3 regions of the Desulforapulum autotrophicum HRM2 genome follow, and region 2 is predicted to be linked to each of the others. Evidence: predicted binding sites of a transcription regulator. Region 2 holds the regulator's gene; each other region holds the start of a gene.
The links. The regulator sigma-54, encoded in region 2, starts transcription at its own class of promoters, with help from an activator protein. The targets are predictions, from matches to a motif close to TNTGGCACANTTTCTGCTNT.
Positions count from the first base shown of each region.

Region 1 (7,638 bases), 2.0 Mb from region 2:
GGCTTCCCCAGGCCCAGCTGCCGAAAATGGGGTAAATCACGGCTGAAACAATTAAACTGTAGGCAAGATAACCGGTAAATTTGGTTCGTTCGGCCATGGCACCGGAAACAATGGTGGCAGCTGTTGCGGCAAACACCACCTGGAACATCCAGAAGGCAAGGACCCAGGGATCGCCGTCCGGGGTGAAATCGCTTAAAAAGAAACCCGAGGTGCCAAAGAATCCCGTGGCACTCTTGCCGAACATCAGACCAAACCCAATGGCCCAGAAGGCAAGGCTGCCCACGGAGAAATCCATGAGGTTCTTCATCATAATGTTGATGCTGTTTTTGGCCCTTGTAAATCCGGCCTCGACCATGGCAAAACCTGCCTGCATAAAAAACACAAGGGCTGCGGCCACCATGGTCCACATATAGTTTGCATGGGTCTGGACCAGTTCGATGGCAGCCTTGTTACTTAAGGGTGTCGGCGGTGTATCTTCGGCAAAGGCCGGGGTTAGGTAAAGAATAAAAAGGACTGTGATCATAATTATTTTTTTCATTATTAACTCTCCATGGTGTGATAAATTTACACAAAAAGACATATGCGGATATAAGATGGAATAACCGTTAAAGGGCTTCAGCCCCCTTTTCCCCGGTTCGAATTCGGACGGCATCTTCCACTGGAACGATGAAAATCTTTCCATCTCCGATTTTTCCCGTGGCAGCCGACTTGATAATGGCCGCAACGGCCATTTCCACCAATGCGTCATCCACCACCAGGCTGAGATGAATCTTCGGCACAAAATCAACCTGATATTCAGCACCCCTGTATATCTCGGTGTGTCCCTTCTGACGGCCGAACCCCTTGACCTCGGAAAGCGTCATTCCTGTGATGCCGATCTTGTTGAGCTGTTCTTTTACCTCGTCCAGCTTAAAGGGCTTGATGATCGCTTCAATCTTTTTCATACGCCTTATCTCCTGTTTTTGAGTTTTAATTTATTGTAACAAGAACCCTATATTGCACACATGGTGCCAGGCCCTCATACGAAACCCAAAAAAACGATAACAGGCTGAAATTTAAATTGTTTATATGCTTTTTGATTGAACCAGAAAAAATCTAAACAACAGGAATATTACATTTTTGAAATTAAAAATTACAAAAACTACGTTTTTGCAAACAGAGTCAAGACAAGAAAACCAGAACTTGCGTCCACACAGACTAAACCAAATTGTGAATGCCTGCTGCTTTTGAAAGATAGTAGTCGTAACCGCCGCTATAGGCGGTCATTTTCCCTTGGTCGATCTCAAAGACCCGGTCCACAAGACAACGCAGAAAATACCGGTCATGACTGACCAGAATGAGGGTCCCGGTAAACGACTTCAGAGCCTGGAGCAGAAATTGTCTGGATTGAATATCCAGGTGGTTGGTGGGTTCGTCAAGGATCAGAAAATTGAGTGGCCGACCAAGAAGAGTTGCCAGGACCACCCGACTTTTTTCTCCACCTGAGAGGTGCTGTATCCGCTTTTCCACATCGTCGCCAGAAAAGAGGAAGGCACCGCAAAGATTGCGGATCACCCCGAGTCCGGCCTGGGGCAGGGCTGCTTGAACGGTTTCCAAAACGGTTTTCCCAGATTCAAGGATGTCCATGGCATGCTGACTGAAATAGCCAATGTTGACATTGGCTCCAACTCTTGCGCTGCCGCAGGTGGCAGGGGTCCTGCCTGCAAGGACCTTTAAAAAGGTGGATTTTCCAGCACCGTTGACCCCAACCACGGCTATTTTATCCTGGCGGTTGATCAGCCCTGAAATGTTACTGAATACAGTCTGAGGCTCAGTATCCTGGCCGTTCCAGGTTTTTTCCAGGGACTCCATGACCACAACATCATCCCCCGAACGGGGCGGCTCTGAAAATTCAAAATTGATGGTTCGCTGCTGTTCCGGCAGTTCAATGCGCTCAATTTTTTCAAGCTTTTTAATCCGGGACTGGACCTGGGCCGCATGGGATACCCTGGCCTTGAAACGGGCAATAAAATTCTCCTCCTTGGCAAGCATCTCCTGCTGGCGACGGTGGGTGGCCAGTAGCTGGGCCATCCGGATTTCCCGTTCTCTGACATAGAAATCGTAATTGCCGCCATAGGTGGTGATGGTGGTGTTGGCCACCTCAATGGTACGGTCCACCACCCGGTTCATGAAATCATGGTCATGGCAGGTCATCAAAAGTGCCCCCGTAAAATCACTGACCAGCCAGTTTTCAAGCCAGACAATGGATTCCACGTCCAGGTGGTTGGTGGGCTCATCCAGAAGCAGAAGATTCGGCTGAATGGCAAGGATTTTCGCCAGGGCAATTCGCATTTTCCAACCACCGCTGAAGGTCTCCACGGGTCGGTTGTAGTCACCGGGACCAATGCCCAGGCCTGTGAGGATGGTCTGTGCCCGGGGTTCAAGGTCATAACCACCCCGGTTTTCAAACACCTCAACAGCCTCCCCATATTTTTCCAGCAACGCGTCCATGGCAGTGCCGTCCATGGGCTCTGCCATCAGGATCTCCATTTCTTTCATCTCGTCACCCAGGGCCATCACATCGGCTGCCCCGGACATTACTTCGGCAAGGGCCGAGCAACCGGCCATCTCCCCCACATCCTGGGAAAAATAACCAATCTTTATTTTTTTGGACGAGGCGATCTCCCCGGAATCCACCACCTCTTTGCCCGTAATCAGATTAAAAAGGGTGGTTTTGCCTGAACCATTGGCCCCCACAAGCCCGGTCTTTGTACCGGCCGGAACCTGGAAGCTTGCATCCTTAAATAAAATCCTGGCCCCATGCTGCTTTGATATTTTTGTCAGGTGAATCATCAGATCAGTTAAACCTTTGATTCAGCATAGAAATAACGTTCCATCCACGCAAGGGAATCCTTGAGGTGATCCAGATTAAACACCTCAAGGCTCACCACGCCTGTAAATTTTTTCAACACCTCAAGGGTGGGTTCCACCCGGTCCATGGGTGTTCGGCCAAGGCCCTGGTGATCCTTTGGTTCAACATGGGAAAAGTCAACCCCATGGAAGTGCATCAGTGGAACCCTCTGGCCGTAGCGATCAAACAGCCCTGAGATATCATAGTCGTACCGGATCAGATGGCCGGCATCAATGCACAGGGCCATGGGGGTAGCGTCAAGCACCGGAAACAAAACTTCAGGCGGGAAATCAAGGGTTTCAAGGGAGATCTGGGAGGAATCCGGGATCCTCCGGCCGAGCCGGTCAAGCATCATGATCGCCCGCTCCTGCCAGCGGCGGATGCCATCAACGCCTGCATCCCTGTCTTCAGCTGTAAAATCAAGGTGAAGGGTATGGGTGGTGGGACAAAGTGGCGCAGCAAGGGTGATGACCTTTTCCAGGATATCCAGGGCCTCTTCCTGGTTGGCCTTTAACGGATCGCAAAGGGAAATATCCGTCGGCAGATGGACGTTGTAGGTCACTGAAAGTTCGGCTGAAAGCCTTGCAAGCTCATCTATTTCAGCAGAAGATGGCAGGTATGCCAGGGGTTTGCTCTCAAAGACCAAAAGTTCTATCTCGTCAAACCCCGGGCCCAGCTTTTTCACATTGGGAATGATGTGGTCCGGATAGATAAATGAGGTGGTGCCCAGCCTGAACAACCGGGCTTTTTTTTCGATTGACACGATCTGTTTCTCCGTTAAATTAAAGCGGTTACAAGGGTCGCAACAAGGGTGGAAACCAGGGCTGCCAGAACCATGAGTTCACAGGACCGGGCGATCATCGTTTCGTCGGGGTCCCTGAAATCATTGCCGATAAAGGGTTTTTCAACAAGGATGCCATGGTAAACGTTGGGGCCACCGAATTTTGCACCAAGGGCACCTGCAAAACACGCCTCAGGATAGCCGGCATTGGGACTTTTGTGGCACTGCCCCTCGGCAAGGGCCGTTTTAAAAGCCCGCCGGCCCCTTGGACCTGACAGTATTGCCCCGGCAAGGGAAATCATGGCAATGCTGAGCCTTGCCGGAATATAATTTGCCACGTCATCGATGCGGGCCGCACCCCTTCCAAAAAAAAGATAACGTTCGTTTTTATAGCCGACCATGGAGTCCAGGGTGTTGACCATCTTGTAGGCAACGGCCAGGGGGACCCCACCAATAACGGCAAAAAAAAGCGGAGAAAGAAAACCGTCCACAAAATTTTCCGCCACGGTTTCAATGCTTGCCCTGACCACCCCGGTGCGGTCAAGGGTCTCGGTCTGCCGGCCCACGATCATGGAAACGGCCTTCTGCCCTGCCTTAAGCCCCCGGGTTTCAAGGGCATCCTTCACCTCGGTTGCAGCCGCAACAAGACTTCGGGTGGAGAAACAGAAAAAAAGCAGTACCGTCTGCACCACATCTCCCAGAATCGGATTAAGGGTCATGGCAAGAGCCACCACCAAAAAGGCAGCAATCCAGGTGGAAATGATGAGAAATACGGCAAAGAGAATACCGCCGACAAACTCGTTTTCAATCTGCCTTCGGACAAAGGGCTCCAGTCGTTCAATGGCCCGCCCCATGAAGACTACGGGATGGGGAAGGCTCCTTGGATCACCGATCACAAGGTCCAGAACAAAGGCTGCCGGAATAATGTACCAGTTGATATCAGCAATCATTTCATTTCCCCTCCGGGTTCAAACCGGTGCTGCCTGAAAAATGCTTATTCAGGGCATTGGCAAGGGCCATGTTCGTCTTTCTGCTTTTAAGGGAAAATCGCACGAACCGGTTTGAAAGGCCGTCAAAATTAGTGCAGTCCCGGATGAGAATGTGTTCATCGCCCATGAGGCGGCAAAGGGTCGGAGCATCCATGGGCGGTTCAAGGGCTGCCAGCACAAAATAGGTTTGGGAGGGAAAAATACAGATCCCCGGACAATCGGCAAGACGTGACGCAAACAGCGCCTTTTCCTCGTGCACAAACTCCCGGGTCCTTGCCGTAAACGCCCCTGTTTCAGCACCCTGCCCCAGGAGATGGGTCACGGCAGTCTGGGCCAGGGCGTTCACCGACCATGGCTGGGAATAGTGCATGAAACCTTCGATCACCCGTGGATCAGCGCAGATAAAGCCGGTCCTCAACCCCGGGATCCTGAATATCTTTGACATGGACGAGAGCACGATCAGGTTGGGAAATCGATCGTCCCCCACAAGGGTGATATTTTCCGCATCTTCAACAAAGGGCAGATAGGATTCGTCAACCACAAACCGGATCTCGGGGTAAGCCTGTACAAGGTTAAGAATGGCCTGTTTTTCAACAAGCACCCCGGTGGGGTTGTTGGGGTTGCAGATGACTACCGTGTCAAATCCGCCGGTGGCAAGCATGTTTGACACTGCCTCAAAATCTGGAACAAACAGGTTGTCTACGGTTGCCATGGCATACCCATAGTCGATATTGTGCATGGCACACCCATCCCTGTAGTCAGAATAGGTGGGGCCGAAGATGAGCATCTTTTTCGTTGCCAGGGCCAGGGGAAGGGTATAGAGAAACCAGGTGGTTCCGTTACCCGCCATAACCCGGTTGGCGTCCATGTTGTGACGGTGGGCAAAGGCTGATACCATCCCACCGGCATCGGCCTGGGGAAGGGATCGAATCCTGGCCATGTTGGCGGCAAGGAACGCCTCAAGCCCGGGGGGAGGCCCCAGGGGATTTAAGTTGCTGCTCATGTCAATGATTTCATCAATGGTGCATCCGAGCCGCTGTGCCAGGGCGTTTACATTGCCCCCGTGACCTGTAATCATAACCTATAATCCTTCATAAAATTGCGGTCCCTGCCGCAAGAAATAAAACGGCTTCAGAAACCTCTGTCATTGCCCCCAGCATATCGCCGGTGATGCACCCCATCTTAATCCTGTAAAAAGTAAGGATCAGAAAAACCGTGACGCCAAAGACCAGGGCGATAAAAAGGCCTTTAACACCAAGCAGGAATCCCAGAACAAGCACCGGCACCAAAAATATAAAATCGCGAACAGGCAGTTTTTTTTCAAAGAGATCGTGTCCTGTACCCGTATTTTTTCTCCCATAGTTCAGAAACCGGATACCAAACAGCATGCCTCCCCTTGAAAGGGCAGGCACCATGAACAGGATCACCAGGGAGTCAAAAGGCGTACAGGTTGTTTTAACGGCATAGATCCCCGCCACCTTGACTGAAAGCATGGCAAAGATAGCCACAAGCCCCATCATTCCGGTCCTTGAGTCCTTCATAATCTCCAGGGCACGCTCCCTTGAGCGATGACTGAAAAGCCCATCTGCTGCATCCCCAAGACCATCCAGGTGAAAGGCCCCGGTTACGGCAATCAGAAAAAGCACATCAACAACCGCCACCACAGAATCGGCCCATAGCAGTGAGGCTAAAAAGTCCACCCCGACAAGCAGCCCACCCAGTATCATTCCCACCACGGGAAAACACCGTATCATGCCTGTGGGTGAAAATTCAGCGTTTTTGCCTGCAGGCAGAATGGTGATAAACATAACGGCCGATCTTAAATCCCTTACAAACAGTTTAATTCGTGTCAATGGTAACCTCTTCAATGCGTTTAATGCCGTTCTGGTTAAGCACCAGGCGAAAGCGGCGGTACACGACCCGGCCGTTTCCCGAGTGCTTCATGATCATGTTCACATGGTAGACCCTGTTACCGAAGATCCTCTGACAGCCCTTGCTGTCGCACACATAAATGGGGGTCTTGGAATTGTCCATGCGAGTGAGGAAGCGACTGACGTTGAGCCGCATGATATCCACAATGCTGTTTACCGGATAGTCATGGTGGATGGACCGAAACTGCCGGTTTAAAATTTTTACCTGTTTCCGATAGAGAATGACCTTTTCACCAACCCAGTCGTTTTCAACTTCAGTAATGTGATCCTTGGCCCTGAGTTTTACAATGGTTCGGGGCAGTTTTTCACTTTTTAAAAAGACAAAGCTCTCCCTGCACCACCCCAACTTCTGCTTTGCATTAAAGTAGATCTTTCGTTTGTGGTCAAACAGCCGGGTCCTGAGTTTGGCGCCCAGATAGGTGCGAATAAACTCCTTGATACGATCTTTGAACATGTAGCTGATGACCAGCACCAAAAAAAGGGGGGTGGAAACAGTAGAGTATGCTGCCTGGGCAAAAAAGACGGCCGTGGTGGCAAACATCATGGCAATGCCTGCGGCAAGGGCAAAGGCGATCTGCTCAAGCAACTCACCTTCATGCTTGAATTTTGTCGTTAAGAAAAGCACATTGCCCATGAATTTTTTCAAAACACTTGACCGAAACAAAAACTCTTCGTTGGTCGAGTTTATGCTGGGAATCGAGGGATAGTTGTTTGCCCTTCGATAATCAAGCTCAGTTTTGATCAGGGCTAAAAGCCTTGGATTAAAACTCTCTTTTTCAGAAAAATCGAGCCGGTTAATCACCTGGATGAGATCATAGGTGTAATACTCGATGAGAAGGCTCAGGTACTCGTCACCAAAGAGAAAAACAGAAAAGATCTCTTTGTTTCTGGTTGGGACATTAACCAGGGTTCTCAAGCTTCTGAAGGCCGTGACCGTGGCATTGATGCCTGCCAGGTATTTATCGACCAGGTCTTTGAAATCCTGTTGTCTGAGGCTGGTATTCCTGGAATTAAGGTCATGTTTCTTGCGGGAGATAAATTGCACAT
Region 1 covers NC_012108.1:5,130,116-5,137,753, forward strand. The annotation lists gene HRM2_RS22500 (ammonium transporter) at 1-538, opposite strand, end outside; gene HRM2_RS22505 (P-II family nitrogen regulator) at 606-944, opposite strand; gene HRM2_RS22510 (ABC-F family ATP-binding cassette domain-containing protein) at 1,198-2,832, opposite strand; gene cbiR (cobamide remodeling phosphodiesterase CbiR) at 2,841-3,653, opposite strand; gene cbiB (adenosylcobinamide-phosphate synthase CbiB) at 3,668-4,621, opposite strand; gene HRM2_RS22525 (aminotransferase class I/II-fold pyridoxal phosphate-dependent enzyme) at 4,623-5,738, opposite strand; gene cobS (adenosylcobinamide-GDP ribazoletransferase) at 5,752-6,513, opposite strand; gene HRM2_RS22535 (hypothetical protein) at 6,500-7,638, opposite strand, start outside.
Region 1: a site for sigma-54 is predicted at 996-1,015, ahead of HRM2_RS22505 (P-II family nitrogen regulator). Genes of this name have one in related genera too.

Region 2 (7,638 bases):
CTGTTCTTTCTGACAGCAGGCATTGGTGGGCTCTACTATAAGCAGCGTTTTTTTTCTGGAGACCTTGTTCTGAAAAAGATTTCCGTCGACTCCAAGGCCACTTTGCTGCTCAACAAAATGCACCAGACATCAACGCGCAACAGTATTAAAGAATGGACCCTTGATGCCTCATCTGCAAAGCTTTTAAAAGATGAGAACAAGGCCCAGATGACCGACGTGCGTGTGGTCTTTTTCACCGACAACGCAAAGGAAATCCACCTTTCTTCGACAAATGGACTCCTGGATACCAAAACCCACGACATGAGCTTTTCCGACAACGTCGTTGTCACCTATGACCAGTACACCCTGAAAACTGCTGAGTTGCATTATGACAAGAAAAGACATATACTCTATTCAAATGTTCATATCAGCATCATGGACAAGGAATCGATCCTTGAAGCGGATACAATGGAGACAGACCTGGACAAAAACACGACCAGGCTCAGGGGAAATGTTAAAGGAACTTTCAGTGAAACATTTAATTTTTTTAATGGTATGGGCAGTGATTCTTAGCCCGAGTCTTATTTCAGCCCAGACAGCTGACAACCTCCAGGACAGAAGCCTTCACATCACTGCAGACGCCATGACATCTGAAAGGGACAGCTCCTTTGTGGCGTTTACAGGCAATGCCGTGGCAACCAGCCAGGACGATGTCATCCATGCCGATGCCATAAAGATATTCATATACACGGAAGATGAGAGAAAAAAGTTAAGCAAAACCGACGAGCAGAACATCAAGGAGATCATTGCCACGGGGAATGTGACATTCACATCCCAAGACCAAAAGGCATTTGCCGACAAGGCTGTCTACACAACATCAACCCTTGTGCTGACTCTGACGGGTGACGCTCCCAGGGTAATCACAGGTGAAAGCTTTGTCACCGGCAAAAAAATCACCCTGTTTCGAAGCAATGGCAAGGTGGTTGTGGAGAGTGGGAAAGACCAGCGGGTCGAAGCACTGTTCAACCCCGCGGACAAAAAGAAAAATAAAGAGGGTGAATGACAAGACTTGCGTTGAAAAATCTTGTTAAGACCTACAACGGTCGAAGGGTAGTCAATGGTGTTAACATTGAGGTCAACCCTGGGCAGGTGACCGGCCTGCTGGGGCCTAACGGTGCCGGCAAGACAACCACATTTTACATGGCCGTTGGAATGATCAAGCCGGACAAGGGTCAGGTTTTCCTTGACCACAATGACATAACAGACTATCCAATGTACATGAGGGCAAGAAACGGCATCGGGTACCTTCCCCAGGAGGCATCCATATTCAGGAAACTCACCGTACGTCAGAATATTACAGCCATTCTTGAGGTCCGGCCCGATGTTGAAACGAACGTCAATGCCAAGGCAGACCGCCTCATGGAAGAGTTGGGCATCGCCCGTCTTGCCGATCAAAAGGCAAGCGTGCTCTCAGGCGGAGAACGAAGACGGCTTGAGATTTCAAGGGTGCTTGCAACCGACCCTTTGTTCATCCTTCTGGATGAACCCTTTGCCGGGATTGACCCCCTGGCCGTGTCAGACATACAGAAAATCATCACCCACCTCACTGAACTTGACATCGGGGTTCTGATATCTGACCATAACGTGAGAGAGACCCTTGGGGTGTGCAACTTCGCCTATATCATGAATCAGGGAGAGGTGATTGAATCGGGAAACCCGGAAAAAATCACCTCCAGCGAAATTGCAAGACGATTCTACCTTGGAGATAAATTTAGGCTCTGATTATGGCTTTAGGACTACAACAAAACTTAATACTCACCCAGCAACTGGTGATGACCCCCCAGCTGCAGCAGGCGATAAAACTACTCCAGCTCTCCCGGCTGGAGCTTGCCGGGATGATCGAGCAGGAACTCGAGGAAAACCCGGCCCTGGAAGAGAGCATTCAGGAAATAACCCAGGCAGAGGCCCGGGAGATTGAACGTGAAGCCGACACCAAAGACCAAAACGAGGACCTGAAAGAGGTCACCATTGAGGAAAAACTTTCCCAGGACACGGACTGGGAAAGCTATATCAACGAATACAACTCAACGGGAAGGGTTCACTCGGAAAGAGATTTCCAGGAGGCCCCCAATTACGAGGCATTCACCTCAGCCAAAAAGACCCTTGAAGATCACCTTCAGTGGCAGCTTCTCATGAACAGCCCAACCCCTGATCAGGAACAGATAGGAAGCATGATCATCGGCAGCCTCAACGTTGACGGATATCTTTGTTCAACGGTTGAGGAAATTGCTGAACCCGGGGGTTTTGAAATCGAAGCCGTTGAAGCCATGCTCAAAACCCTGCAAACCTTTGACCCGCCCGGTGTCTGCGCAAGGGATCTCAGGGAATCACTGCTCATTCAGATTACGAGACTTGGCATCGAAGATCCGATGCTTGAACGGATCATCACCCGGCACATGAAAAACCTGGAGAACAAAAACTACAAGAAAATCGCAAAGGATCTAGGCATATCCATAGATCATGTGGTTTCAGCCGTGAACGTCATCAAATGCCTGGAGCCCAAACCAGGTCGAGAGTTCAGCACTGAAGAACCCCAGTACATTATTCCAGACATCTATGTATACCGGGAAGGCGATGATTTTAAAATTGTCATGAACGACGACGGCCTGCCCAAACTGAGGATAAACCGTGTATACAAAGAGGCAGTCGCCAAGGGCACCAAGATATCAAAAGAGACCAAGACCTACCTCAACGAGAAGATGCAGAGCGCTTCCTGGCTCATCAAAAGCATCCACCAGCGACAGAAGACCATCTATTCTGTCATGGAGAGCATCATCAAGTTCCAGCGGGAATTTTTCCTCAACGGGATCACCCAGTTAAAACCCATGATCCTGAGGGACGTGGCCGAAGATATCCAGATGCACGAATCAACCATCAGTCGGGTCACAACCAACAAATACGCATACACCCCCCAGGGGTTATTTGAACTTAAATATTTTTTCAATAGTTCCATCTCAAGAACTGATGGTGATTCAATGGCTTCGGCAAGTGTCAAGGACAAAATCAAACTTATTATTGAAAAGGAAGATCCTCAAAACCCCTACAGCGACAAGCGACTGACAGAGATATTAGAAGAGGCTAACATCAACATAGCCCGCAGAACCGTAGCCAAATACAGGGAGATGCTTCACATTCTTCCGTCAAGTAAACGTAAACAATTTTAGGGAGGTTTTTTTTATGCAGACATCCGTCACTTTTAAACAGATTGATCCTTCCGATGCATTAAAATCCTATGTACAGAAAAAGGTAGACCGATTTGACAAAATGCTTGAAAGCCCGGCAGAGGCAAACGTGGTTCTGTCCGTTGAAAAGATTAGACACATTGCCGAAATAACCCTTGTGTGTGACCGATTGAAGATCCATGCAAAGGAGGAGTCTGAAAACATGTACTCGTCCATTGACACCCTTATGGACAAGGTGGCAGGCCAGATAAAGAAAAACAAGGACAAGATGCGACGCCACATGTCAGGCAACAAGGCAAGCATCAAGGACAATGATATTCTCCTCACCCCTCCCGAGGCCGCCTCGGACACCTCCACTCCTGAAGTGATCATGGAGGCCATTGACGTAAAACCCATTGACATCGATGATGCCGTTATGGAACTCAACTCTGGTAAGGAAAATTTCTTTGTGTTCAGCAATGCAAGGACAGAGCGTGTCAATGTTCTCTACAGGCGTAACGACGGAAAGCTTGGATTGATCCAGCCCCGCAGATAGCAAATTGCCAGGAGATTATGAAACTATCAGAACTATTACCAAGGGGTGCCATCATCCCGGACCTTGCATCAAAGGATAAAAAAGGCGTTCTTGAAGAACTTGCAATTTGTGTCGCTCCCATGGCCAGGACCGGGAGCGACGAAATTGTAAGGGTTCTTCTGGAAAGAGAACAACTTGGCAGTACAGGTATCGGTGGCGGAATTGGAATTCCCCACGGCAAGCTTGCCACTGTCGACTCCATAGTTGTCGGGTTCGGTTTGAGCCGCAAGGGAGTCTCATTTGACTCCCTTGACCACAAACCGGTCCATATTTTTTTCCTGTTGATAACCCCTGAAAACTCCACAGGAAGTCACCTGAAAGTTCTGGCACAGATTTCAAAGCTTCTCAAAAAGGACCACTTTAAGGAAAGCCTGTTACGGGCCGAATCCATTGACGAAATCCAGAAAATCATTCTTGACATTGATGAAGAGTTTTAACCCATGAACCGCCAAAGCCTATTTATACTCACCGGCCTTTCCGGGTCAGGAAAGAGCACAGCCATGGAGGCATTTGAAGATGCAGGTTATTACTGCGTTGACAACATGCCCATCGAGCTTCTGCCAAAATTTCTTGACCTCCCCCTGGACAGCGACACCGACATAAACGGTTTTGCCTTTGTCATGGACATCCGGGCCAAACAATTTTTATCCCAATTTCCTTCGGTCCTGGAATCCTTGGGGAAGAACGGGCATATTCCGGAAATTATTTTTCTTGAGGCCGATGAAAACATCCTTTTAAAACGATACAGCCAGACCCGGCGCCATCACCCCGCAGGTCAGGACAAAAGTCTGATTGAAAGCATAAAGTCAGAAAAAAGCCTCATGCTTCCCATCAGAAAAATTTCAAAACGGATCATTGACACAAGCAATTACAATGTCCACCAGCTTAAAGCCGAAATCCGCAATATTGCCCACCACCACGCCCTCAAACCTGTATCCATGAAGATCAACCTCCTCTCGTTTGGATTCAAGTACGGCATCCCTACGGATGCAGATCTTGTGGTTGACATGCGGTTTCTCTCAAACCCTTTTTTTGTACCAGAGCTGAAAGCGTTGAATGGTCGCACAAAGGAGGTTAAAGATTTTGTGCTTGAAACCATCCAGGCCAAAACTTTTTTAAAAAAATACCTGGGCCTTCTCGACTATCTGATTCCGCTTTACACCCTTGAGGGGAAAGCGTATCTTACAATAGCTGTAGGATGTACAGGTGGTCGACACAGAAGCGTTGCCATTGCTGAAAACATTTTTGAACACCTGAGCCAGCGAGGCTTTGAACCCGGCATCATCCACAGGGACATAGACAGGGATACAAAAGAGCTATGACAGGAATTTTAATCGTCACCCACTCAACACTTGGAGAAGCATTAATTGAAACCGCTCAATTAATCCTGGATACACAAATAGAAAAAATCAGCTTTGTTTCCATTGACATCAGGGAACCTGCCGACGCATTGATCAAAAAGATCAAAACCGGCATCAAAACCGTCAATGATGGAAAAGGGGTGATCATTTTCACCGACATGTTTGGTGGAACCCCATCCAATCTGAGTTACTCGTTTTTAGAAGAAGGGGCCGTTGAAGTGATCTCAGGGGTCAACCTTCCAATTCTGCTCAAGGCAATTTCAGTAAGGGATAAACAGGAACTTTCAGCGGCAGCAGCGGCCATTGTGGCCCAGGGGAAAAAAAGTATTTCCCTTGCAAGCGGAATTTTAAAAGGAAGCAAACGTGCATGATCGGTTGGCTTGAATTCCAACCCGGCTTCCCAACATGTGTTTCTTTTACTACCAACGTTCAGGAGGTACAATATCGTGGGAATTAAACTTGGAATCAACGGTTTCGGTAGAATCGGCAGACTGGCGTTCAGGGCTGCATTGAAACGATCAGATCTTGAAGTCGTCGCCATCAACGATCTTTCAGACACAAAGACCATGGCGCATCTGCTTCAATTTGACTCTGTACATGGCAGGCTCGACGCAACCATCACAACCACTGAAGATACCATGGTCGTCAACGATCGAACCATAAAGGTCTGTTCCCTCAAGGATCCGGGACAAATTCCGTGGAAGGATGCAGGCGTTGACATTGTTCTTGAATGTACGGGCATCTTCCGGGACAGGGAGGGTGCAGGAAAACACCTCAAGGCCGGTGCAGCAAAGGTTATTATCTCAGCCCCAGCGGTTGATCCCGACAGCACCATTGTCATGGGTGTCAACCATGACACCTATGATCCTGAAAAACATGACATCATCTCCAATGCCTCATGCACCACAAACTGCCTTGCCCCGGTTGCAAAAGTTCTCCTGGAGAATTTCGGAATTGTGAGCGGGATGATGACAACCGTTCATGCCTATACAGGAGACCAGCGACTCCTTGACTTTCCCCACAAGGATTTGAGGCGGGCACGTTCCGCAGCGCTCTCCATGATCCCCACCACCACAGGAGCAGCCAAGGCAGTTGCCCTGGTTCTTCCGGAACTCAAGGGAAAACTCAACGGCCTGTCGGTCAGGGTACCCACCCCCAATGTGAGCCTGGTTGACCTTGTAGTGGTCGTTGAAAAGGCGAACGTCACCCGGGAAGAGGTAAACCAGGCCCTTGAAAGAGCGTCAAAGTCCGACCTTGCCGGAATTCTCGATTACTGCGAGCTTCCCCTGGTCTCCATTGACTACAACGGCAGCCCTTTTTCTTCGATTGTCGATGCCATGAGTACGGATGTCATCCAGAATATGGTCAAAATTTACGCCTGGTATGACAATGAATCAGGCTACTCCCACCGACTCATTGACCTTGCAGCCCTGGTGGGAAAATCCCTATAGCCACCTCATCCTATCGGGCGCAACAGACCATGAAACTCAACATCCGTTACGCTTGTCAGGCTGAATCGAGTTTCTAATAAAAATAATGGCTGACCGAAAACCCGTGTTTGGGCGAAAAATTGCCCATATGCAAGGCGCAAAAAATTCTGAAACCGGAGCGTACTAGTGTACGTGAGGTTTCAGAATTTTGCAGCAACGCAGCAGATGGGTGATTTTTTGTTCAAACACTAATGAGGAGATCCTTATGAGTAGAAGAGCGTTAATCGCCGGCAACTGGAAAATGTTCAAGACCGGCACGGAAGCCGTTACCACGGCTACAAGACTTGTTGAACTTGCATCTGAAGTTGTTAATACTGACATCATGATCGCCCCCACCTTTTTAAGCCTTCCCCTTGTATCCCAGGCGGTGGCAGGATCAAATGTAAAGGTCGGGGCTCAGAATCTGTTTTATGAAAATGAGGGTGCCTACACAGGTGAAGTATCCGCCGCCATGGTAAAGGCAGCCGGTGCCGACTATGCCATCATCGGTCATTCAGAGCGCCGCCAATATTTTGGAGAAACCGATGAAACCGTTTGCAAAAAGATAGCCGCAACCCTCAAGGCCGGCCTTATCCCTGTTCTGTGCATTGGTGAGACCGGGGCACAAAGGGATGGGGAAAAAACCTTTTCCGTGCTTGACAAACAGGTGTCAAATGGGTTAAAAAGCTTTGATTCTGATGCACTCCAGCCCCTTGTTATCGCCTATGAGCCGGTTTGGGCCATCGGAACGGGAAAAACAGCAACTCCGGAGCAAGTGGCCCAGGTACACGAATATATCCGAAAGCTTGTTAACGATAAATTTGGCAACACGCTTGCAATGTCCATCCGTATACTATATGGTGGTTCAGTTAAGCCGGGGAATGTTTCGGAAATAATGAAAATTAACGATGTCGATGGCGCATTGGTTGGCGGAGCCAGCCTTGATGCAGATACGTTCATCAAAATAATAAGGTACAAATAACAAACCATGACAACCCTGATTATAATTGCAC
Region 2 covers NC_012108.1:3,171,123-3,178,760, forward strand. The annotation lists gene lptC (LPS export ABC transporter periplasmic protein LptC) at 1-552, shown strand, start outside; gene HRM2_RS13785 (LptA/OstA family protein) at 509-1,042, shown strand; gene lptB (LPS export ABC transporter ATP-binding protein) at 1,039-1,761, shown strand; gene rpoN (RNA polymerase factor sigma-54) at 1,764-3,203, shown strand; gene hpf (ribosome hibernation-promoting factor, HPF/YfiA family) at 3,217-3,756, shown strand; gene HRM2_RS13805 (PTS sugar transporter subunit IIA) at 3,774-4,232, shown strand; gene rapZ (RNase adapter RapZ) at 4,236-5,117, shown strand; gene HRM2_RS13815 (PTS sugar transporter subunit IIA) at 5,114-5,527, shown strand; gene gap (type I glyceraldehyde-3-phosphate dehydrogenase) at 5,603-6,607, shown strand; gene tpiA (triose-phosphate isomerase) at 6,852-7,607, shown strand; gene secG (preprotein translocase subunit SecG) at 7,614-7,638, shown strand, end outside.

Region 3 (7,638 bases), 900 kb from region 2:
GACAAGGCCCTTGCCGTAACGCAACTTGAAAAGGCACTTGAGTTAAACAAAGATTTTGACGGCTCAGACCATGCAATGGCAATTTTAAAAAAGATAAAGAACTAATGGCTCTATTCAACGTTAAAAACAATGGCTCTTTGCCATTTCGAGTGGGTAATAATATGAGTCATATCGATGAGGAATGACAATTCCAACTCCCAGAGTTTGAGTGAGATGTCGCGCTCCCATCGCCGTCGCTGGTCACCAAAAAGCATGAAAAATAAGAGCTGTCGAGGCTGCGAGCTTGTGAACACCCGAAGGGCTGGACCATTATAGCTCTGCCTTTTCATGCTACGATATCAAACCAAGGCAAAATACCCTTGGGTATACAGCCGTACTTAAACACATGAAACGGCAAAGAGTCTAAATATTGTTACTTCTCGGGAAATTTATCCAAATTTGATGCTTAAATTGTAGTAAAAGAACGTCTTGTCATTGGGAACCAATGTACCCTTATATAAGGCACGCAGAAAAAAATAATTCCACAACCGTCACTCATATCCAGTGATATCAACAGCCCATTTTTCAATGCCGGGAATTCGAATCAAAAATTGTTCCAGTTTTGCCATAGCTTTTTTGGTCAACGTAACTCCTTTGGCATAACTACCATGTATCATTTTTACCACGGGGGTCTTACCCCTCCAGAGCATTGTTCTACATAATCCAAGGACTTTGTCAACACTATCAAAAATCTCTCCATTCCAATGCTTTTCTAATGCGCCCCAAATTATTTCGATTGGATTGTATTTACTATGATATGGTGGATAGTAAGCCAAACTGATACTAACGGAGTTGCTTTTTGCGAATTCGATCAATCGTTTTATCCATTGGCTTCTATGACTGTTATTTTCGGGTCCATTGTCAAGATTAACCACAATGGTATGGGGATCGAATCTATCTTTTAGAGATAGCCAAAGATTTTCTAATACGTCGATCATAAAATCAGGGGTTATAAAGCTTTTTGTGAAATACATATAATTCTCATCTAATGAAGGGTGTTGAAATCGGTTCTGTTTTTAACACATTATCAAGACACCTTGTCTTTTTGATCGGAATTTTTTTATTTTTTTGCCCACGCGGATCGTAATATGAACTATTTTTGTTCTTTTCCCCTTGCAAAAGCATTGTCAGAGTTACATTTGAAAAACATTAGACAATAACAGGGCAAGCCAGCAAACCGGTTTAAAAATCTTTCAAATTTCCAGGTACGTGCAAAGGCGCCGTCTTGCCACATGGGTTATGGGCAGGGTATGCTTCCTGCCATGATAGGGTCTCACGTGACCATCGATGTAGGAAAACCCCAAAATATCCTTGTCTTGCTCTACCCATGCGCGGCTTAGGGTTTCCATAAACTTGCCTGATTTATTGCGCAAACCAAGCTCATTGAGTTTTCTTCTTAGCGTCTTGACCTCGGGGCAGCGGTCAAGGCCAAGTATTATTCCAAAATCTCCGGGATTCCCGTTCTTTAATTGTTCCGGGTTTTTCATCCTCAAGAGTGCCATGAATGCAAAGGTTAAAAAAATCGATTGTAAGCCGTAATATGCCTTTTTCAGGGAGCCGTACACTTTTTTGCCGGTATCAAGATAACTCAGGCCCGCCAAAAACGGCAACGCCAGAAGAACACCAGCGTAGTGAACGCCTTCATTGGGTGAAAATTCGGGCAACGCCTCTGTCAGATCGCCCTTACGTGCCAGCAACCGTTCTTCCTCTCTTTTAGTCGCAATACCGGCATTACAATTGATGTCTTCCTGGGATCGCCTGGCCGGTCCTTTTAATTTTACGCTATCTTTAGTCTGATCGGGTTTGGTGACCTTCCTTACAATGAGGCCTTGTTTTATGGCCCTGCGGATGCAACCATCGCTGACCCCAACTTCATCAGCAGCAACAGCCAGTGTAGATCCTTTATCCAGAAGGCTTTTGACAATCTGCTGTTTCTCTTTAGTTAATTTGTAGGGACTACGATTTGGCCGATTATCAATGAAGCCTTCAGGTCCCTTCTCTTTATAAATATTAAAATTTCTCAATACCGTCGTTCGGTTTAGATCAAGGGCTTTTGACACTTCAGTAACGCTTGCAAGCTTTAGGGAAACAAGAATACCCTGGGCCAATCTTTTGGCGAATTTATCATTTTTTTGAAAAGCGAAAACAGGTCCGGTGGCTGAGAAAAAAACAACCTGGTCATCATCACTATCCATTGCTATTTTTTCATTGATCGGAGTGGTGTTTTTTGAGCAATATGGGATGTAGGTTTGAAGCATCGTTTTCTCCTTTTTTGATGCTTTTTAAGCTACCACATTTACACCCGAAAGTCAAGCAAAACCCTTTAAAATAAGGCTTCTTCAAGCTTAATGTCAGGAGCTCTGAATTTGGTTCGGGTTTCATTGAAAAATAATTTCAATTCTGGAGTTAAATGGTCAATTGGTAATAGACCTTGCAAATGAGTATGGTCGGACATGGTCCCTCGCTTTTTAATTTAAGTTTCCATGTTGATCATAAACTATAATCGAGATAATGTCCAGCACCATGGGTGCTTGAACATGTTAGAGCCTTTTTATGTGGATATATTTATTTCTGCGTCCCTAAGATATTTAATTCATAAAAATATGAAAAAAATTACACAATTTATATGAATTAAATATCCTTTTTTCCAAATCTCAGAGATCAACAACCATGCCCTTTCATTAATGAAATATGAAAAACTACAAACACCACTGTTGAAATCAGAATAATACTAAACAACTTTGACTATACCTTCCTTATGAAAAGGCTTTTTCGGTAAATAAAAGAGTCGTCAGGGTCATAAAACGAAAAAATTATGAGATTTTGACATTTAATACCAGCGAGTTAGCTCAACCCACTCCTCTATCAAACATCACCTAACTATCCTCCCATAATACCCATGATACCATTAAGCTGGTGCGGCCCACCCCCATATTCCTTTAGGCTCCAGACCATCTTACGCCACCAATCTTTTCAAAGAAAAGATAAACCATCAGGCCTACTAATGGGTTTGGGAAGCATTTCATTAATGGATTGAAGCAAGTACTTTATCCGCTGGTAATTTTCTTGTACAAACGCCTTTGTTCCAATAACACATAAATCTGAACAATAACAGACTCTTGAGAGAGAACGATCAACCCTGACAATCTTGAATGCCTATTTGAAATCATGTAAAAAAGGCAATTGATAAGACTTTTTTAATTTTCAACGACAACACTTTTAAAACACCATCACCAGCCCCCATAGGCCGGTGACGTTTATTATAATATCTTGAAAAATTCAAGTTTAATCTCCCGTAATAATCTTAAAGACTGGAAAATTTTTTATTCTAAAAAAATAGAATACTGGCATCTTATTTGCAATGCATCTCGTATAGAAGAAAATAAACATATAACTTATTTAAATGTAGGAGGTGATTCGTAAAATTAGCAAGTTTAAGGTTTTCTCAAAGTAACTTTAATTAACTTTAATTTAGTGAGGTGTTTTAAATGAAGAAATTAGTAAACTTTTTATTAATATTAGCTGTATGCGCAATAATTGCACCTGCTGCGAATGCACTTCCATACTTAGAGTATGGAAACAATCGTCTCTATTACAATAATTACGAAACCGTTTACCGTGCTGATAGCCAAGGAAACTATTACGAATTAGATTATACTAATCCAACTGATATACCAGTACTTACGATAGGTGATATATTTGTGGGAATTTTAGAAGTCCAAAACATTAAAGTCGGTTCTGAGCCTTCACATTGGTCCTTTGATCCAGGCGTAGATGAACTTACTGGTATTTTTGCACAGCAAATAACAAACATTGAAACAGCAACTTTTGATTATGGTCCATTCACTGGAATTCAAGGGAACAAAATCACACTTGGTTTAGCACAAACTGACACATTCACTACGCTTAATAATGATACATTTACAACTGGTTTGAATGGCCAAGAAGCTTTTAAACTTTATTCTGATGATTCTACTGCTTTCAATACTAATGGTACAATTGCTGAAGATATTCTTACTGCGACTGATGGTAATGAATGGATCACATTAGGTATGGTTGAATCTACAGATTATGCTTACACTTTTATTACACCGCAGGGAACAGGACTTGATCAATTTATTGGGAAGTCATATTTAGGTTTGTCTGTAATGGATTATTATGCTACAGGTATGACCTTCCCACTGTTAACCGATCCAGAAGTTGGAATCCCTGTTCAATTCTATGCTAATAGTGAACTGGAAGGTAATGATGACTATATAGGAGATGGTACAGATATAGATCTTGTCTCGCCTTGGGTATTTGAAAGCAATGACCCAGCTCATTTGAATGCAATCCCGGAACCAACGACCATGCTTCTTTTTGGTGTAGGCCTTCTTGGTCTTTCTGCCATTGGAAGAAAAAAAAGAAAATAGCTTGATATAGTTATTAAATAGTTATAAAAGGGAGAGATGAGGTTTCCATCTCTCCTTTTTGTATTTATTATAACAGTATCATATAGATGACTATGAAGCTTTCAAACTGTAAAATATTAGTACTTCCGTATACTCACACTCTTTCACATCTGAGTAGACCACTTGAGATTTCAAAACGACTCTCTTCACAGGGCTACAAAATTTCATTTGGAGGCGACAGCAGTAAAATACATTTTATTAAAGATGAAGGTTTTGAGGTGCATTCAGCATATGAACCAGATCCTAACATCCTTTTTAATAATATCAGGAATAGGAAACTCAACTTTGTTGATAACGATACATTAGACCTGATGATTGAAAGCGATTTGAGGCTTTTTGAAAAATTAAAGCCAGATATTGTCATAACTGATGGCAGATTCTCCGCCATGATATCCACCCAGATAGCAGGCTTAAAACATGCTGCCATTGTAAATGCTTCATCCACTGCATATCGGGCAATCCCATATTTCCCTTTATTTAATGGCCTTACTGACGACAAACACCCTATAAATAGTTTTTTCTCCAATTTATTGAATCCGCTAAATCTCAAATTTGAAATATTCTTTTTTGATAATATGATGAGAATATTTAAAAGATTATCAAAAAAATACCAACTAAAACGTGAGGTTACTGCCACAAATTGTCTTTGCGGTGTTAATTTAACACTGATGGCGGATATTCCGGAATTTTTTCCTACAAAAAATCTGCCTTCCAATTATCACTATATAGGACCTGTTACATGGAAAGCCCCAAAATCAAAAATTCTTCCTGACTGGTGGCCAATTGATAAAGGAGAAAAAAAGCTATCCTATATAACAATGGGAACGACTGGTGAATCAGGATTATTTGAAAAAATTTATGACACATTTAAGGTTGCAGAAAATATGATAAGTGTTATTACTACCGGCGAGCAGACCGATAAAATAAAATCCATTCCAGGAAAAATTTATGTGACTGACTTTATGGATGGTGACACTATCATGGAAAAGGCGGATCTTGTTGTTTGCCATGGTGGTAATGGGACAATATATCAGGCGCTCACCTTTGGCAAACCAATCATCGGTATCCCCACCATCCCTGACCAGGATTTCAATATGAGAATGGTCGAAAATCTACATGTAGGAAAAAAAATAAGCATGAATGATATGTTAGCAAATCCGGTCCATCTGGAAAATGAAATCAGAATAATAACATCAGGTAACTCTGATATGGAAATAGCATTATCAAAAATTAACAAACAATTGGGACAAATCAATGGTGCATTTACAGGCTCACAAATAATATCTAATTTTATTGAAAAACAATTATAGCATTTGCTTTTTTACATAATCTATTGGAAAGTGCATTTAAAAATTATACAACGCTTCTATATAGACTCTGTCATTTTCATTAAAAACACCAAAACTTCCATCTGTTTCTCCGTAAAAGATATCTGCACCAAGAACTAATTTAAGTCTATTATTATGATTATAGGTAATCTTGGGGCGGAAAAGATAATTTTTTTTATCAAGGCTTGAGACAAAAAAAAGTTCAGGTTCGATCAGATTTTCAAAAAACCCTGTTTTCAGCCAGATAGAAAAAGATGTTGTAATTTCTTTTTGTATCATACTGTTTTGATAATCAAGGATGATACTTTGCATCAACTGGAAGTTTGTCTCCAAAGCGTTAAAAAAGGTGTAATCAACACCAAGGAGCCAGTCAAGTGAATCACTCGTTTCAATCCCATCCAGGTCTGAAGCAACAGACGATTGAAAAAACATTTTGTTACTGTAAATAAACTCTCCTTTAAGAATGGCATCCCACACCGCTTTAGAAAAAGTGGAACCAATCCTGTGAACTCTTTCATATTTGGGTGAATATGTTATGGTGACTGGATGTTGCAAACCTAATGCATTTAATGAAATCGCCCTGTAATTCACAGGAAAGTTATACATATCATATAAATAAAATAGGGACATGTCCCAACCATCGGTTAGGATGGAGGCTCTAAACCCCAACTCACTGTTGTCAAGACTGTTCGCTGGCTCTGACAGGTCGTTGATAACAATATCGGCATTCTGGCTGTAAAGCGGTTTGGAAAAATCAAATTCAGATCCTGATTTTCCAAACTCGTTAAATTCAGGAAAAGGAATAAATATCATTTGAAAGTAACCACTACTATAATAGTACTCCATATTTGCAGCAAACACAGGAATTCTTACCTGATCTAAATCAGGCAAAATATATTCTCTCAAATCTTTGGGATTTACAACATCGGCAAAAAACAATCCAACTGCCTGGCCCCAGACAATCTGCTGATTACCAAGCCGGAAATCAAAATTTCCAAAACCAAAGTCAAGGTAAGCATCTCTTATGTCAACATTGGTCCTTTGATCGTTTTCAACCGTGTTATTATAATTATCATTTAAATCAAAAACCGCATCATAAGAAAACCTGGAACCCATGGTATAGGATAAATTACCCGATAAGGCCCCGGATGCTTTTAGGTTGAGTATGTTTTTAATCTTTGAGAATCGATGTGGCTTACAGATTCGGTATGCTGTCTCATTTCTAAGATCACCATCTATTGATAATTTAGAAGGTTCACCAATGAAAGATGGCTGTTCACCTATTGTCTCTTCATTGGGTATGATATCGGGTATGGCATTGGCCCCCTCTTCCGATACATTAAATAATGCATCCAGATTCTCATCAGAATCATTTTCAAAAGCACCTCCCTGTTTCCCAAAAATTACTCCAGACTCTGGCAATTGAATTGACAAAATGAGAACCATACCCTTAATTAATGCTTTTTTATCAACATGGATATGGGTGACGATCTTTTGATCAACTACGATCCTAACCCTATCGTGCATGAACTGTGAAATTCTAATTTTTGATATATATTTTGAGTTTGCTTCAATGACATCATGAATCTTAGGGAAATAGCAGTTTTTAACATCGATGACAAATCGATCAGGATTTTGAAAATTACAAGTCACATAATCTGAGGCGTTGCTCAACCACAATTCTATGGATTCGACTCTGAACGTTTGACGATATTTTACACTAAGAAGTTTGGTTAAAGGAAGGGCCAAACAAAAATTTACATTACATGTCAATATCAAGGCGATTAAAAGAATTGCATAACCGGTATATTTTTTGGCTG
Region 3 covers NC_012108.1:2,271,747-2,279,384, reverse strand. The annotation lists gene HRM2_RS10050 (tetratricopeptide repeat protein) at 1-105, shown strand, start outside; gene HRM2_RS10040 (ISAzo13-like element transposase-related protein) at 531-1,013, opposite strand; gene HRM2_RS10035 (putative transposase) at 1,233-2,297, opposite strand; gene HRM2_RS10030 (PEP-CTERM sorting domain-containing protein) at 3,528-4,451, shown strand; gene HRM2_RS10025 (glycosyltransferase) at 4,544-5,800, shown strand; gene HRM2_RS10020 (DUF1302 family protein) at 5,837-7,638, opposite strand, start outside.
Region 3: a site for sigma-54 is predicted at 3,383-3,402, ahead of HRM2_RS10030 (PEP-CTERM sorting domain-containing protein). Genes of this name have one in related genera too.